One region of the Candidatus Thiodiazotropha endoloripes genome, then DNA from elsewhere that is predicted to be linked to it. Evidence: predicted binding sites of a transcription regulator. Region 1 holds the regulator's gene; each other region holds the start of a gene.
What was found. The regulator sigma-54, encoded in region 1, starts transcription at its own class of promoters, with help from an activator protein. The targets are predictions, from matches to a motif close to TGGCANGNTNCNTGCTT.

Region 1 (3,193 bases):
TGAGAGCGACCGCAATCAACCGATGTCGCTTGAAGCGGATAGTCTCTCCATCAACGAGTCCAGCGGCGTCAGTCTCTATGAGGGCAATGTGACTATCGTCCAGGGCAGTATGAAGTTGTGGGCGGATCGTCTCTGGGTTCACAGGTCAGCCGGCAAAACCGAAAAGATAGTCAGTGAGGGGCAGCCGACAAGATTCAGTCAATTGCCTGAGGTCGATGGCGTTGAGGTTCATGGTCAGGCGCAGCGTATTGAGATCCATCTGAATCGGAATGAGATGTTACTGATCGACGATGCCCTGCTCGAGCAGGGGGGGAACAGCTTCCGCAATGACCGCATCGTCTATAACCGGGCCAATGCACAGGTCAGAGCTGGCAGCAGTGTCCAGGGTAAACAGCGGGTGCAGGTGGTGATTGAGCCCCAAACCGGGAAAACTGAACCGTGAGTCAGTTGCAGGCTGTCGATCTGCAGAAGCAGTACTACAAGCGTAGAGTGGTGGATGGCGTCTCACTGAACCTCAACAGCGGGGAAGTGGTGGGGTTGCTGGGGCCCAACGGTGCCGGCAAGACCACCAGCTTCTATATGATTGTCGGCCTGGTGCAGGCGGATCAGGGGCGGATCTATCTGGATGGGGAGGAGCTGACTGATCAGGCGATGCACAAGCGGGCCCGTCTGGGTATCGGTTACCTGGCCCAGGAGCCCTCCATCTTCAGGCGATTGACGGTGGCGCAGAATATTCTGGCGATACTGGAACATCGCAAAGAGCTGGGTAGCCAGGCACGTAAGGCCCGATGTGACCAGTTGCTGACGGAGTTCGGTATCGAGCATCTGCGGGAGAGCATGGCGATGAGTCTCTCCGGTGGCGAGCGGCGCCGACTGGAGATTGCCCGGGCCCTCTCCATGGAGCCCGCCTTCATTTTGCTCGATGAGCCCTTTGCCGGGGTCGATCCGATTGCCGTGATCGATATCAAAAAGATCATCCAGCATCTGAAATCCTTAAAGATTGGGATCCTGATAACCGATCATAATGTCAGGGAGACACTCGATATATGCGACCGGGCCTACATCATCAACAGTGGTAAAGTGCTGGCGGAGGGAACCACCGAGGAGATCCTCGGCAACCAGGAGGTGCGCAGTGTCTACCTGGGTGAAAATTTTACGATGTGAGTCTATAACACTGTTTTTTAATGGATTAAACAGGCAGCGGCAGGCGCGCTGAAGGCGGTCTCAATCAGTATGGAATAAGTTGGAGTGTGGTGTGAACCCAGGAGAATCGACCCAGTGAAGAAGAATCTTTCCGTAGGCGGCTATTTTTAGCTAAAATGAGAATAAAGACATACAAATAACATACCAGGTTTAAAGATATCTCTGCTATGAAGCAGGCTCTACAGCTCCGACTCGGACAACATCTCACCATGACTCCTCAATTGCAGCAGGCAATCCGCCTGTTGCAGCTCTCTGCGCTCGACCTGAGCCAGGAGGTTCAGGAGGTGCTTGAGACCAACCCGATGCTTGAGGGCGAGGAGGAGTTCAGCACTCAGCTGCAGAAAGAGGGAGATGCCCAGGAGGCTGGTGAACAGACCCGGGAGAGCAAGGAAGTCGAGGGGTCGAATGACATCAATAACGAGCGGGAGATTCAGACCGACAGCAGCCAGCTGACCGAGGATCTGCCGGTGGACAGTGAATGGACCGATGTCTACGACAGTTACCTGCCGCCGGCCAGCAGCGGCGGAGATGCCGCAGACCATGACTATCTGGTACAGCGTAGCGGCGCTGTAACCCTGCATGACCATCTGGTCTGGCAGATGACCCTGACCCCTTTCACCGAACAGGATATCGTGATAGCCACCACCCTGATCGACAGTATCGATGAGGATGGTTACTTCAAAGGCGACCTGCAGGATATTCTGAGTTCGCTGAATGATGAGGAAGCGACCCTGGAGGATGTCGAGGCGGTACTGCATCGGATTCAGGCATTCGATCCACCGGGTGTCGGAGCCCAGGGCGCCCAGGACTGCCTGCTGATTCAGCTTCGTCAATTGGCGGAAGAGACCCCCTATCGGGATCAGGCGATAAAACTCTGCCGGGATCACTTCAATCTGCTCTCCGCCCAGGATCAGAATCAGATCATACGTCGCATGAAGGTGGATCAGCAGGAGCTCGCTGCCATCATGCAGCTGATCCGGACCCTGAATCCCCATCCGGGCACGGCAATCGCAAAAAGTGAGCCTGAATATGTGATTCCGGATGTCTTCGTCAGCAAGCGCAACAACCGCTGGGTTGTGGAGCTGAATGGGGAGGTTACCCCCAAGCTTCGGGTCAACAATGACTACGCCAGCCTGATCCGGCGGGCGGATCAGAGCGATGACAACACCTTTCTTAAGAACCATCTGCAGGAGGCGCGCTGGTTCATTAAAAGCCTGATGAGCCGTAATGAGACTATTCTGCGTGTTGCGAGTAAGATTGTTGAATATCAGCGGGGCTTTTTTGAGCATGGCGAGGAGGCTATGAAGCCGCTGGTATTGAGGGATATTGCCGAGGCACTGGAGATGCATGAATCGACCATTTCCCGGGTGACGACCCAGAAATATATGCATACCCCCCGGGGCACGCTGGAGTTCAAGTATTTCTTCTCCAGCCACGTCAACACCAGTGCCGGCGGGGAGTGCTCCTCCACCGCGATTCGAGCACTGATTAAAAAATTGATTGCCGCTGAAAACACAAGCAAACCGCTCAGCGACAACAAGATCGCCGCCATCCTATCGGAACAGGGCATCAAAGTGGCCCGCCGAACGGTGGCAAAGTATCGTGAATCGATGAGCATACCGCCGTCGAATGAGCGTAAACGACTGATGTAGGTGAATTGATCTACCGCTCAGGATGTCTATGAAAACAGGGGTTGTGGTTCCAGCCGAATCCGGCCTCATGGTCAGCCTGATCGATGGTTTCGGGAATCGATTCAGCGAGTCGGTCAGAGTGATGAGCCAACTCATCTAAGACAGGAGATAATTATGCAAATAAGCGTTACCGGTCATCATGTGGAAGTAACCGATGCCTTGAAAAGCTATGTAGATAATAAATTCGAACGTCTTGAGCGGCATTTTGATAATGTAATCAATGTGCATGTCATCTTGAGCGTTGAGAAGCTGAGGCAGAAGGCGGAAGCCACCATGCAAGTGAACGGTGCCAGCGTATT
Region 2 (3,193 bases), 350 kb from region 1:
TATCGGGCTGCTCGGGTGTCGACTCGACGAGGGCCTTTTGCTGGGTCGGCAGGGTCTCCAGGCCTTTTAGGTGAGCGCAGACCTGTAACAGATGGTCGGCGGGCTGGCAGGTCAGACCCTCGACCAGAGCGGCTTCCGCCGCGTTATCTTCGGCCAGAATCAGTGCCCGCTTCGCATCCCGGGCTGCCAGGGCGGCGGGTAGGATGCCGTGTACCCGGCGCAACTGCCCCGAGAGTGCCAGCTCGCCGGCAAACTCATACTGATCCAGGGCCTGTTTCGGGATCTGCCCTGAGGCGGCGAGAATGCCCAGGGCGATCGGCAGATCGAAACGCCCCCCCTCTTTCGGCAGGTCGGCCGGAGCCAGATTGATGGTGATTCGGCGGGCGGGAAATTCGAACTGACTGTTGATCAGTGCGCCCCTGACACGATCCTTGCTCTCCCGTACTGCCATCTCCGGCAGGCCGACGATGGAGAGTGCAGGGAGTCCGTTGGCAAGATGAACCTCAACGGTCACCAGGGGTGAGTTGATGCCCTCCTGGGCGCGGGAATAGAGGATGGCGAGTGACATGGCTTCCTTCCATGGTGTAGCAGGTCGATGGTTCCGGTATCGACGTGACAATAATGGTGCGTTAATCTTTTCCGAGTTTCCCTGTCGGTTTGACAGGGCGACAGAATCGGGCAATTCAGCGTTGTTGTTCTTCCAACGCTTTGACCTGTTCCTCCAGGCGTTTCAGCTTCTCCCGTGTGCGGGATAAGACAGCGGCCTGCACCTCGAACTCCTCTCGGCTCACCAGGTCGAGCCTGGCCAGTCCGGACTCGAGTCCGGCACGCAGGTTTTTCATCACATCCCCCTGCATGCTTTGAATGCCTGCAGGCAGAGTGTTTGAGAGCCGTTGGGCCAGGTCGTCAATCAGTTTTGAATCTATCATGCAGCAGACAATAGCCAGTGTTGGTCCGCTTGTCCAGAGGCCCTCTGAGTCGGATTTAGTGTCGCTTTATTACAACGGTTTCGCTCTATGTGGTTCTGACGAGACGCTGTTGTGAACCCGCTCCCAGTTTGAAATATATGCACTGCTTTGGTGCACCAGAGCAGTGCATGCCCGCTTTTTGTGAATCCAAATAAGGCATAGCTTTTTTACCTGGCTGTAACAAAAAAGTGAATTATTAGGAAATTTATTTGATAAACAGAGGGTTGCAATGGTTGGCACGAAGTCTGATTAGTAAATGCCACATTCGGCTTATTACATGAAATAGCTGAACCCAATATTTCAACTTTGTCATGATCGTTTAGTAGAGGAATTGAAAACCATGAAAATGAACAAAATCGCTCTGGCCTGTGGTATTGCTATGCTGGGGCTGTCATCTATCGCTGCCGCTGATATCAGTGCCAACATCGGTGTCACCAGTAACTACGTCTGGCGTGGTCTGACCCAGTCTGCCAACAGTACCGCTTTCTCCGGTGGTATTGATTATTCTCACGAAAGTGGCCTCTATGCCGGTACCTGGATCTCTGAGGCTTGGGATGATTACGAGTTGGATTTCTATGGCGGCTACGGTGGTGAAATTTCTGGCGTCAGCTATGACGCTGGTCTGATCTACTACTCCTACTCAAGTGATTCGGAGTCTGACTTTGCTGAAGTCAATGCCAATGTGGGATGGAATTTCCTCTCAGCAGGTGTTGCCTATGTGATTTCTGCTGAAGATGCCGTGGAGGCAGTTGAAGAGGATCTCTATTTCTACATCGGCGCAGGCTTCGATCTTCCCGAAGACTTCTCTATTGGCCTGACCGTTGGTTTTGTCGAACCTGATGGCGATGATGATGCCGATGCGGATGACTACACCCACTATCAGATCGACCTGAGCAAGTCAGCCGGTGACTTTGGTGATGTGACCTTCAGTCTCTCTGACACCGACCTGGATGATACCGACGCTCCGGGTGAAGACTCCGATATGCGTTTCTTCGTCTCTTACTCAAAAGAGTTCTAAGCGACCTTTTTTCGTGACTAATCATACGTCCGCCTACGGGCGGACTCGATAACTGAGGAGTAACAGCATGAAAATGATTTCCGCAATCATCAAGCCATTCAAGCTTGATGATGTCAGAGAAGCGCTCTCTGACGTCGGTGTGGCCGGCATAACCGTCACCGAGGTGAAGGGATTCGGACGGCAGAAGGGTCATACCGAACTCTACCGTGGCGCCGAGTACGTGGTCGATTTTCTCCCCAAGATCAAAGTTGAGATCGCGGTGGATGACAGCATTGTCGACCAGGTCGTCGAAGCCATTACCAATGCCTCCAAGACCGGCAAGATTGGTGACGGCAAGATCTTTGTCACCACGCTGGAACAGGTGGTCCGTGTGCGTACTGGTGAAACCGGTTCTGAAGCACTGTAACCGATTTGTAACTACTTTCTGGAGAGTATCGTGGAAGCGATTACACATTTAAGCTACGCACTGGACACCTTCTATTTTCTGGTGTCTGGTGCACTCGTAATGTGGATGGCGGCAGGTTTCGCCATGCTCGAGGCCGGTCTGGTCCGAGCTAAGAACACTGCCGAAATCCTTACCAAAAACGTCGCCCTGTTTGCCATCGCCTGTATCATGTACATGCTGATGGGTTACAACATCATGTACCCGGCTGACGGCAACGGCATCATCCCTGCGCTGGATCTGAGCTTCATGTTCGGTGGCGACAACAGTGTTGAAGACGTGCTGGCCAGCAATGGCGATACCTACTATTCCGGTATGTCAGACTTCTTCTTCCAGGTGGTCTTCGTGGCTACCGCCATGTCGATCGTATCCGGTGCCGTGGCTGAGCGTATGAAGCTGTGGGCATTCCTGGTCTTCGCTGTGGCGATGACCGGTGTGATCTATCCCCTGCAGGGCTACTGGAAGTGGGGCGGCGGTTTCCTGGATGCGGCCGGCTTCAATGACTTTGCCGGTTCCGGTGTGGTGCATCTGTGTGGTGCATCTGCCGCTCTGGCCGGTGTCATCCTGCTCGGCGCTCGTAAGGGTAAATACTCCGCTGACGGTCGGGTTAACGCCATTCCTGGTGCCAACATGCCTCTGGCGACCCTGGGTACATTCATTCTCTGGTTGGGCTGGTTCGGCTTCAACGGTGGATCCGAACTGAAAGTCTCTGACATCGGTGAGGCCAATGCGGTAGCTGCCGTATTCGTCAACACCAATGCGGCA
Region 3 (3,193 bases), on a different contig from region 1:
GGAGATTGCCGCCGAACTCCAGGGCGCCCATTGTATATTCCATACCGATGGTGGCTTCCAGTGGTGCGATCTGCGCGATGTTGCGATCATCGGTGGTGTTTTCCGCCCGAACATAGGCCAGACTGGCGGTGGTGCTCAGGGATTCCATGATCTGGTATCCACCCTCCCACTCAATACCATAGAACTCAGCATCCACATTGCGATAGATGTTGGCCGTGCCATTGGCCACCAGAATACCATCCTGACCACGTGCCTTGTCACGCAGGATATAGTCGCTTACATCATTGTAGAAGACCGAAACATCGGTATCCCAGGCGCTACCCTGCCAGCGCAGACCAGCCTCCAGCTGATGATGTTTTTCAGGTTCGAGTTCCGGGTTACCCACCCAGCTCATATCCATCATGGTCATCATATTGCGTGAAAAGCTTGCCAGATAACGTTCCGTCGAATCTGCAGTACGGACACTGCGGCTGAAGCCGGTGTAGAAGGTACCGTCACCGACTTCCCGCTCATACTGGACAAAACCACCAACATTGTTCTCCGTGGTCTCGTCGGAAGTGTCGGCGTAGTAGGCCGCATAGAGGTTGTTTGGCGTTGGGCTTGGACCCAGATCGGGTTTCTCATCACCCCGTGAGATGGAGGCATCGACCCGATCGTATCGCAGTCCGGCCTTGACCCGGTCCAGAGTGCCAATCGGTTGGGATAGTTCCATGAAGATACCGGTCTGCTCCAACTCGGCGCCGGGCCACATGATGGACTGCAGGGAGGTCGGCTCCATATTGGCCATGCCGGAGAAACGATCCGCATCGCGCTCATTGTTTTGAATATCGAAACCGACTGTCAGAGTGGTCTCACCCAGCATCAGGTCCGCCAACAATCTTCCGCCTCTGGTATCGGAGGTTGTCGGCACACTCATACGCATCGGAGCGGTCAACTCCCGCAGTGAGTAGTTGTCCATGAGATGATCGACTTCACTTGAGTAGATCTCAGCCTTGATCGCCGAAAACGGCCCAACTTGGTCGTTCTGCTCATACTTGAGTCTGATGTTGTCCGCATCGCTCATTGGCGAGTCCATACCGGCACCGGCATACAGCGCATCATCTTCGCGGGTCGCTTCCAGGTTCAACTGCAGCAGCTTGTGGGTGTCCGGGGTATAACCCAGAATCAGGTTGCCGGACTGCTTGGTGAATGCGGAGCGTACCTCATTCCCATCACCATCTTCGTAGTTGTCCGCATCCTTATAGCCAATGATGCCGCGGGCAAATCCCAGCTCCGTACCGGCCGCCACATCAACCGAGGCCTCTTTGGTTTGAGAATTACTCTTATAGCCGACTTCGGCACTGCCCAGATAGGGTTTGCCCTGCTCAAATTTCGGCGCATTACGCTCGAACAGCACGGTGCCGCCACTGCCGCCACCACCATAGATAACTGTCTGCGATCCCTTGATCACGGTGACACTGTCGTAGCTCTCCATGGCGGAATAGGCGGTTGGAGGATCCATTCGGTTTGGGCAGCCGCCATGGATGTAAGCGCCATCCATCAATATATTCAGACGGTTCTGACTCTGACCGCGAATGATCGGATCGATACCCTGGCCACCCATACGAATACCGGAAACGCCGTTGATGTCCCTGAGAAAATCCGCTGCATCACCAGGAATACCACTTGAAGCCCCATCCATTGGTGCTGTTGTTACTGCTGGACTGGTTCCACCTTCTGCCTCAACCACCACATCCTGCAGATCTTCCGTATGTTCATCTGCCACAACTGCCTGAGTGGTTAGTATGGAACTGATTGCCAATGATAGGGCCGTAAAACGCATCTAATCACCTCGATTATTTAATTCTTGGAAACGGTGTTAAATAGCAGTTTTTGAGCCAAAATCTTAAGCTACTGATATCTAATGAGTAGATCCATTTTTCAGTGACATAGCAGCATCAGCAATAGGGCATATCACACAATTGGTGCGGCATATCACTCACCTGGAAGCTGGCTGACCGGGGGATATCGAGTGGACCACTAGGGTGTGGCGAGATAGTCGATCCAGCGCTGAGCAAGCTCACTCTGTTGGGGTTTGTCAGCCAGTTTCAACGCTGATTTGAATGCAGAGTGCGCGGCGGTGGAGTCGGCCAGCCGATAGTGGGTGCTACCCAATAACAACCAGTCTTCAAAAGTCGGTTTGCGGGTCAGTTTGATGCCCAGTTCCAGTTGTTGCTGAGCCTCCTGCCACTGCTCCTGTTCCATCAACAAACGCCCCATTCTGAGTTGTGGCTTGCCCGACTTATCGATCTCCGACAACTGCTTCAGTACCTTGATCCCCTGCTCCGGCTCTCTTGCCAACAACCAGGCGTCAACCAGCAGAGTCAGGGATTCTTTACGCCGCCTGATATCGCCTCGTTGAATGCCACCGCTGAGAAGTTCCGCCGCATCCAGAGGATTGTTGAGTTGCAGATAGAGTTTGGCCAGTCGAATCAGACCGCTCTCATCAACCAGTTTTCTGGAAGCCGCCAGTGACAGCACGGCTACCGCTTGCTGCTCTCGGCCGAGTTGCAGCAGAACATCTGACAGCTGCTGCCAATATTGGGCTTTGGCCGGGTATTTATTCACCAGAATCCGCAACACGGGTACGCTCGGCTTGTATTGTCTGGTCTCAAAATAGAGCCCCACCAACATCTGATACCAGGACTCCTGTGGTGAGTCGGACTGCTTGATCGCCAGTTTCAGGGCAGAGATCGCCTGGCTGTACTTTTTCAGCGCATAGTAAAAACTGGCCAGTAACACCCGTGCCTGGGGAGTGGGCTTTTCGCTCTGTTCAAACCAGCTCTGCAGCTGTGCAAGCCCGGCTTTATAGCGCTCTTCCTGATACATCAGCTGGGCCAGGGTGTAGCGTAAATTCAGGCTTACCCCGGTCGGCAATGCCCCGGATTCCACCGCAAACAGAAAATGATCGATGGCCGACGGGTAGTCCTTCAGGCCGATACTCAGATACCCATAAGCCTGACGGGTCAGCGCCGTCTCATCCGGATTCTGTTTGACCCGCTCCAGTAGAGCGTCCAGTTCAATACGGGCACGCTGATACTTTTCATTGCGTATCAGTGCATCGATCATGAACAGATAGTCGTAGGTGTAGCGCTTCGCATCAGCCGCATCCTTGGGCAGCGCTTCTGTGGCATGCAGTGGCGTGTACAACAGC
Region 4 (3,193 bases), on a different contig from region 1:
GGAGTTTTCAAATTCACTCTGAATATTGACAATAATATTTTGCAGTTCCTGCCGTATATTCTCCAATGCTGCATCATCCTGAATGAAGAACTCTCGATAGGCTTCCCAAAGCAACTCGGTTGATAGTACCGGTTCTGCTTCCAACAAAGCATCGATCGATGCCTTCAACTTCTGGTTTCTGCCCGTGACATAGTCATATCCAATCCGAAAATTAAGGGGTGATGGGGGGACGGTTTGTTTGGAGAGGAAGGCAATCACCAAACGTAAATATTCTGATGCCTTGGTATAGTCATCTTCTCTATAGGGAATTGTATTCATTATTATCTACACCTTGCTATGACGGATAACCTCCATATTGACAGTTGCAATAAATCCCAGTTATTGCCGTGATATTCGACGTTATCTTGATAGCGGATGATAGGCGATTTTCTTGATACCTAATGTGTGTTTGCAGTCGTAATCTGATATCAAGCAGTTAACTCTGTGACTTCATACTGATGAGCAAGAATGGCCCAATGAGAACATCAGACTGAAATGATGGCTAAATGGGTAATCCCATGCCAGAACATCGATGCAAAGCAGTTTGATTTGTACGTTATACAATCAAGGTACCCATGGGCAGATGGGAAGTTTCCTGACAGCAAAGCACAAGAAGTAGTGGGTTATTACACCCGTCATGTCGAGTTGAATGCAGTTGTTGTTCTGGGCTTCCTCTAAAGCAGCATCAGGTTAGCCCAGCTAAGTTTTTGATAAGATGGTGGGTCGTGCAGGAATCGAATTTACTTGTATCCATTTGTTTTTATTATATTTATTATCAACATAATTATATTATACCCCCAAATATACCCCCTCACGCCCATTCTCAGTCATCTAAACACAACTCAAAATACTGTGTCCCAATTAGCGTAAGTACCTCATTCGTCATAGAAGAGCCTAGCTGTATTAGTTTTACATGACAACTAGCTCTCTTCTGAATACGATTGCGTTAAGCTAGTGTAGGTCGTCACTAATTATGTAACAGTAGAATCTCCCTATTTTACTGGGTTTCGGCAATATAATAGTCAAAAACACTGCGTTTATAAGTTACATACTGTTAGGCGACCTACACTAGTTGTTTGTTCCTTCTAATGACATTGAATACCAATAATCCTAGTCCAAACAATAAATAGGTTTCAGGCTCTGGTACAGAAGTAGGTGATTTTTCAGAAATTGATGTAAGAACAATAGGTTGCCCAGTAACTTGGTAATCATCTCTACCTTGTACACTATCTGGATTCTCGATACTGAGGCGATGATCGTATGCATATAGATTAGTAACCGCCCATTCTGTAAAGGCCTCGTAAGAAGTCAAAATTTCACTTGGTATAGAAGAATTAAAGATATGCGGATGAAGAGTAAGTACAGCATTTGCTCCATATGCATATAAACCTAAAGAAAGCTCAAAATAGCCTCTTCCAGGATTGTAAGAAGCATACCCACCGAAAGTAGTATCACGCTGGTCTTTACTGATTTCTAAGCCTGTACCACTTAATAAGGTCGCATCAAAGTCCATTCTATAAGTCTGATAGCCAGTCTCACTAACTCTAGATAAAGTGGAATTGTGAGTACCATCTACCCGAAAAATATACTGGACTGGTTCATTTATGGGATTACCATTTCCTAGACTATCGAACGTTCCAGTGCTTTCGAATGTGTAATATAGAGCTGTTGCCTGAGCTAAGTTGAAGAAAGAGGAAACTAGAAGTAAGGATAATATGTTGAGGATATACTGTGTTTTCATTACAACTCCATGTTTGCACTTTTATTAATTCCATTTAGCCTCTAGCAAAAAAGACGCCAGATTATATTTTCTTTATATTTCAGTTTGATATCATTTACTACGAATTCGATGTGTTAATTATTTCGACACTGCTTCATTCGCACAATGTTTTGTTATGGGAGTATTTTAATATGATCACCAACAGTGCTATTCGCACCGTCAAGTTTAAATAATAATCATTCAGAATAATAATCGCCGAAGAGAACTTGATTACACTTGTATGGTTGAATTTGAGTACTGATAGCCGATCCCTGCCTCTAAATGGAGAGTTGATAAAATGAAGCCCGTAACTTGTAGCAGCAAGTTACCGGTTCAGTAGCCCGATGATGCACAGGTCTATAAGACCGTTAACAAGCGGGGGCACTGAACCGACCCGATTTATCTCGAACAGTCGAATGGGCTTCAAGCCCGAATTTAGCAAGGGTGAGTACAAATGACAAACCTTAGAAAGAGAAAATCCCGTGTGAATGTCGGTGTCGATGTAGGCAAATGGATGCTAGATATTCATATATACGAAAAAGATCTCCACTGGCAGGAAGAGAATTCGCCTGAAGGTATCAAACAAATCCTAAAGCGCCTGGCCCACTACCGGGTACAACGCCTGGTTATGGAGGCCACAGGCCGCTACCAACTGGCCCTGGCAACTGCCGCCTACCAAAAGTCTCTACCCGTCTGTATCGTCAAGCCCATGTCGGTTCGTCGCTATGCCGGTGCCATTGAGCAACTGGCCAAAACCGACAAGATTGATGCCCGGGTGATTGCCGAATTCGCTGCTGTCATCCAGCCTGATCCAACCCCAAAGGTCAGCCGTAACCTTCAGATAATAAAAGACTTAATAACCCGCCGTAGACAAGTTATGGAAATACGTACCCAAGAGCTCAACCGGCTGCAGATTATGGGCAAGACCTTTGAAGCCTCCTGCCGCCGAATACTACGGACACTGGATGCTGAAATTCAGCGAATCGAGAAGAAGCTTACAGGGGTCATCGAAAAACAGGCTGAATGGTCCGAACGGAAATCGATCTTAATGTCAGCCCCAGGTGTCGGTGAAACGCTGGCCTATACTCTGCTAGCCGATTTACCAGAGATGGGATCAATGAGCAACAAGCAGGTAGCCGCCCTAGTTGGCGTGGCACCGATCAATCGAGATAGTGGTAAATCACGAGGCAAGCGGCGAATCAAAGGTGGTCGAGCGGGTGTTCGCACAACACTTTATATGGCCACCTTGAGCGCTACCCAATGCAATCCAATAATCCGCGCTTTCTACAGACAGCTGGTGGCGCAGGGTAAACATAAAAAAGTTGCATTAACGGCCTGCATGCGAAAGTTTATTACTATGTTGAATGCCATGGTAAGAGATCAAGTTACTTGGGC

Region 2: a site for sigma-54 is predicted at 1,203-1,219, ahead of A3193_RS16370 (TorF family putative porin). Genes of this name have one in related genera too.
Region 3: a site for sigma-54 is predicted at 1,864-1,880, ahead of A3193_RS09650 (TonB-dependent copper receptor). Genes of this name have one in related genera too.
Region 4: a site for sigma-54 is predicted at 1,823-1,839, ahead of A3193_RS20010 (PEP-CTERM sorting domain-containing protein). Genes of this name have one in related genera too.

What each region holds. Positions count from the first base shown of each region.
Region 1 is NZ_LVJW01000006.1:915,830-919,022, reverse strand. It holds gene lptA (lipopolysaccharide transport periplasmic protein LptA) at 1-442, shown strand, start outside; gene lptB (LPS export ABC transporter ATP-binding protein) at 439-1,164, shown strand; gene A3193_RS14780 (RNA polymerase factor sigma-54) at 1,371-2,855, shown strand; gene hpf (ribosome hibernation-promoting factor, HPF/YfiA family) at 3,009-3,193, shown strand, end outside.
Region 2 is NZ_LVJW01000006.1:1,263,323-1,266,515, forward strand. It holds gene A3193_RS16360 (YifB family Mg chelatase-like AAA ATPase) at 1-568, opposite strand, end outside; gene ubiK (ubiquinone biosynthesis accessory factor UbiK) at 684-929, opposite strand; gene A3193_RS16370 (TorF family putative porin) at 1,309-1,986, shown strand; gene A3193_RS16375 (P-II family nitrogen regulator) at 2,054-2,392, shown strand; gene A3193_RS16380 (ammonium transporter) at 2,423-3,193, shown strand, end outside.
Region 3 is NZ_LVJW01000003.1:2,157,886-2,161,078, forward strand. It holds gene A3193_RS09650 (TonB-dependent copper receptor) at 1-1,822, opposite strand, end outside; gene A3193_RS09655 (tetratricopeptide repeat protein) at 2,020-3,193, opposite strand, start outside.
Region 4 is NZ_LVJW01000003.1:1,435,783-1,438,975, reverse strand. It holds gene A3193_RS06470 (GGDEF domain-containing protein) at 1-318, opposite strand, end outside; gene A3193_RS20010 (PEP-CTERM sorting domain-containing protein) at 1,103-1,780, opposite strand; gene A3193_RS06460 (IS110 family RNA-guided transposase) at 2,253-3,193, shown strand, end outside.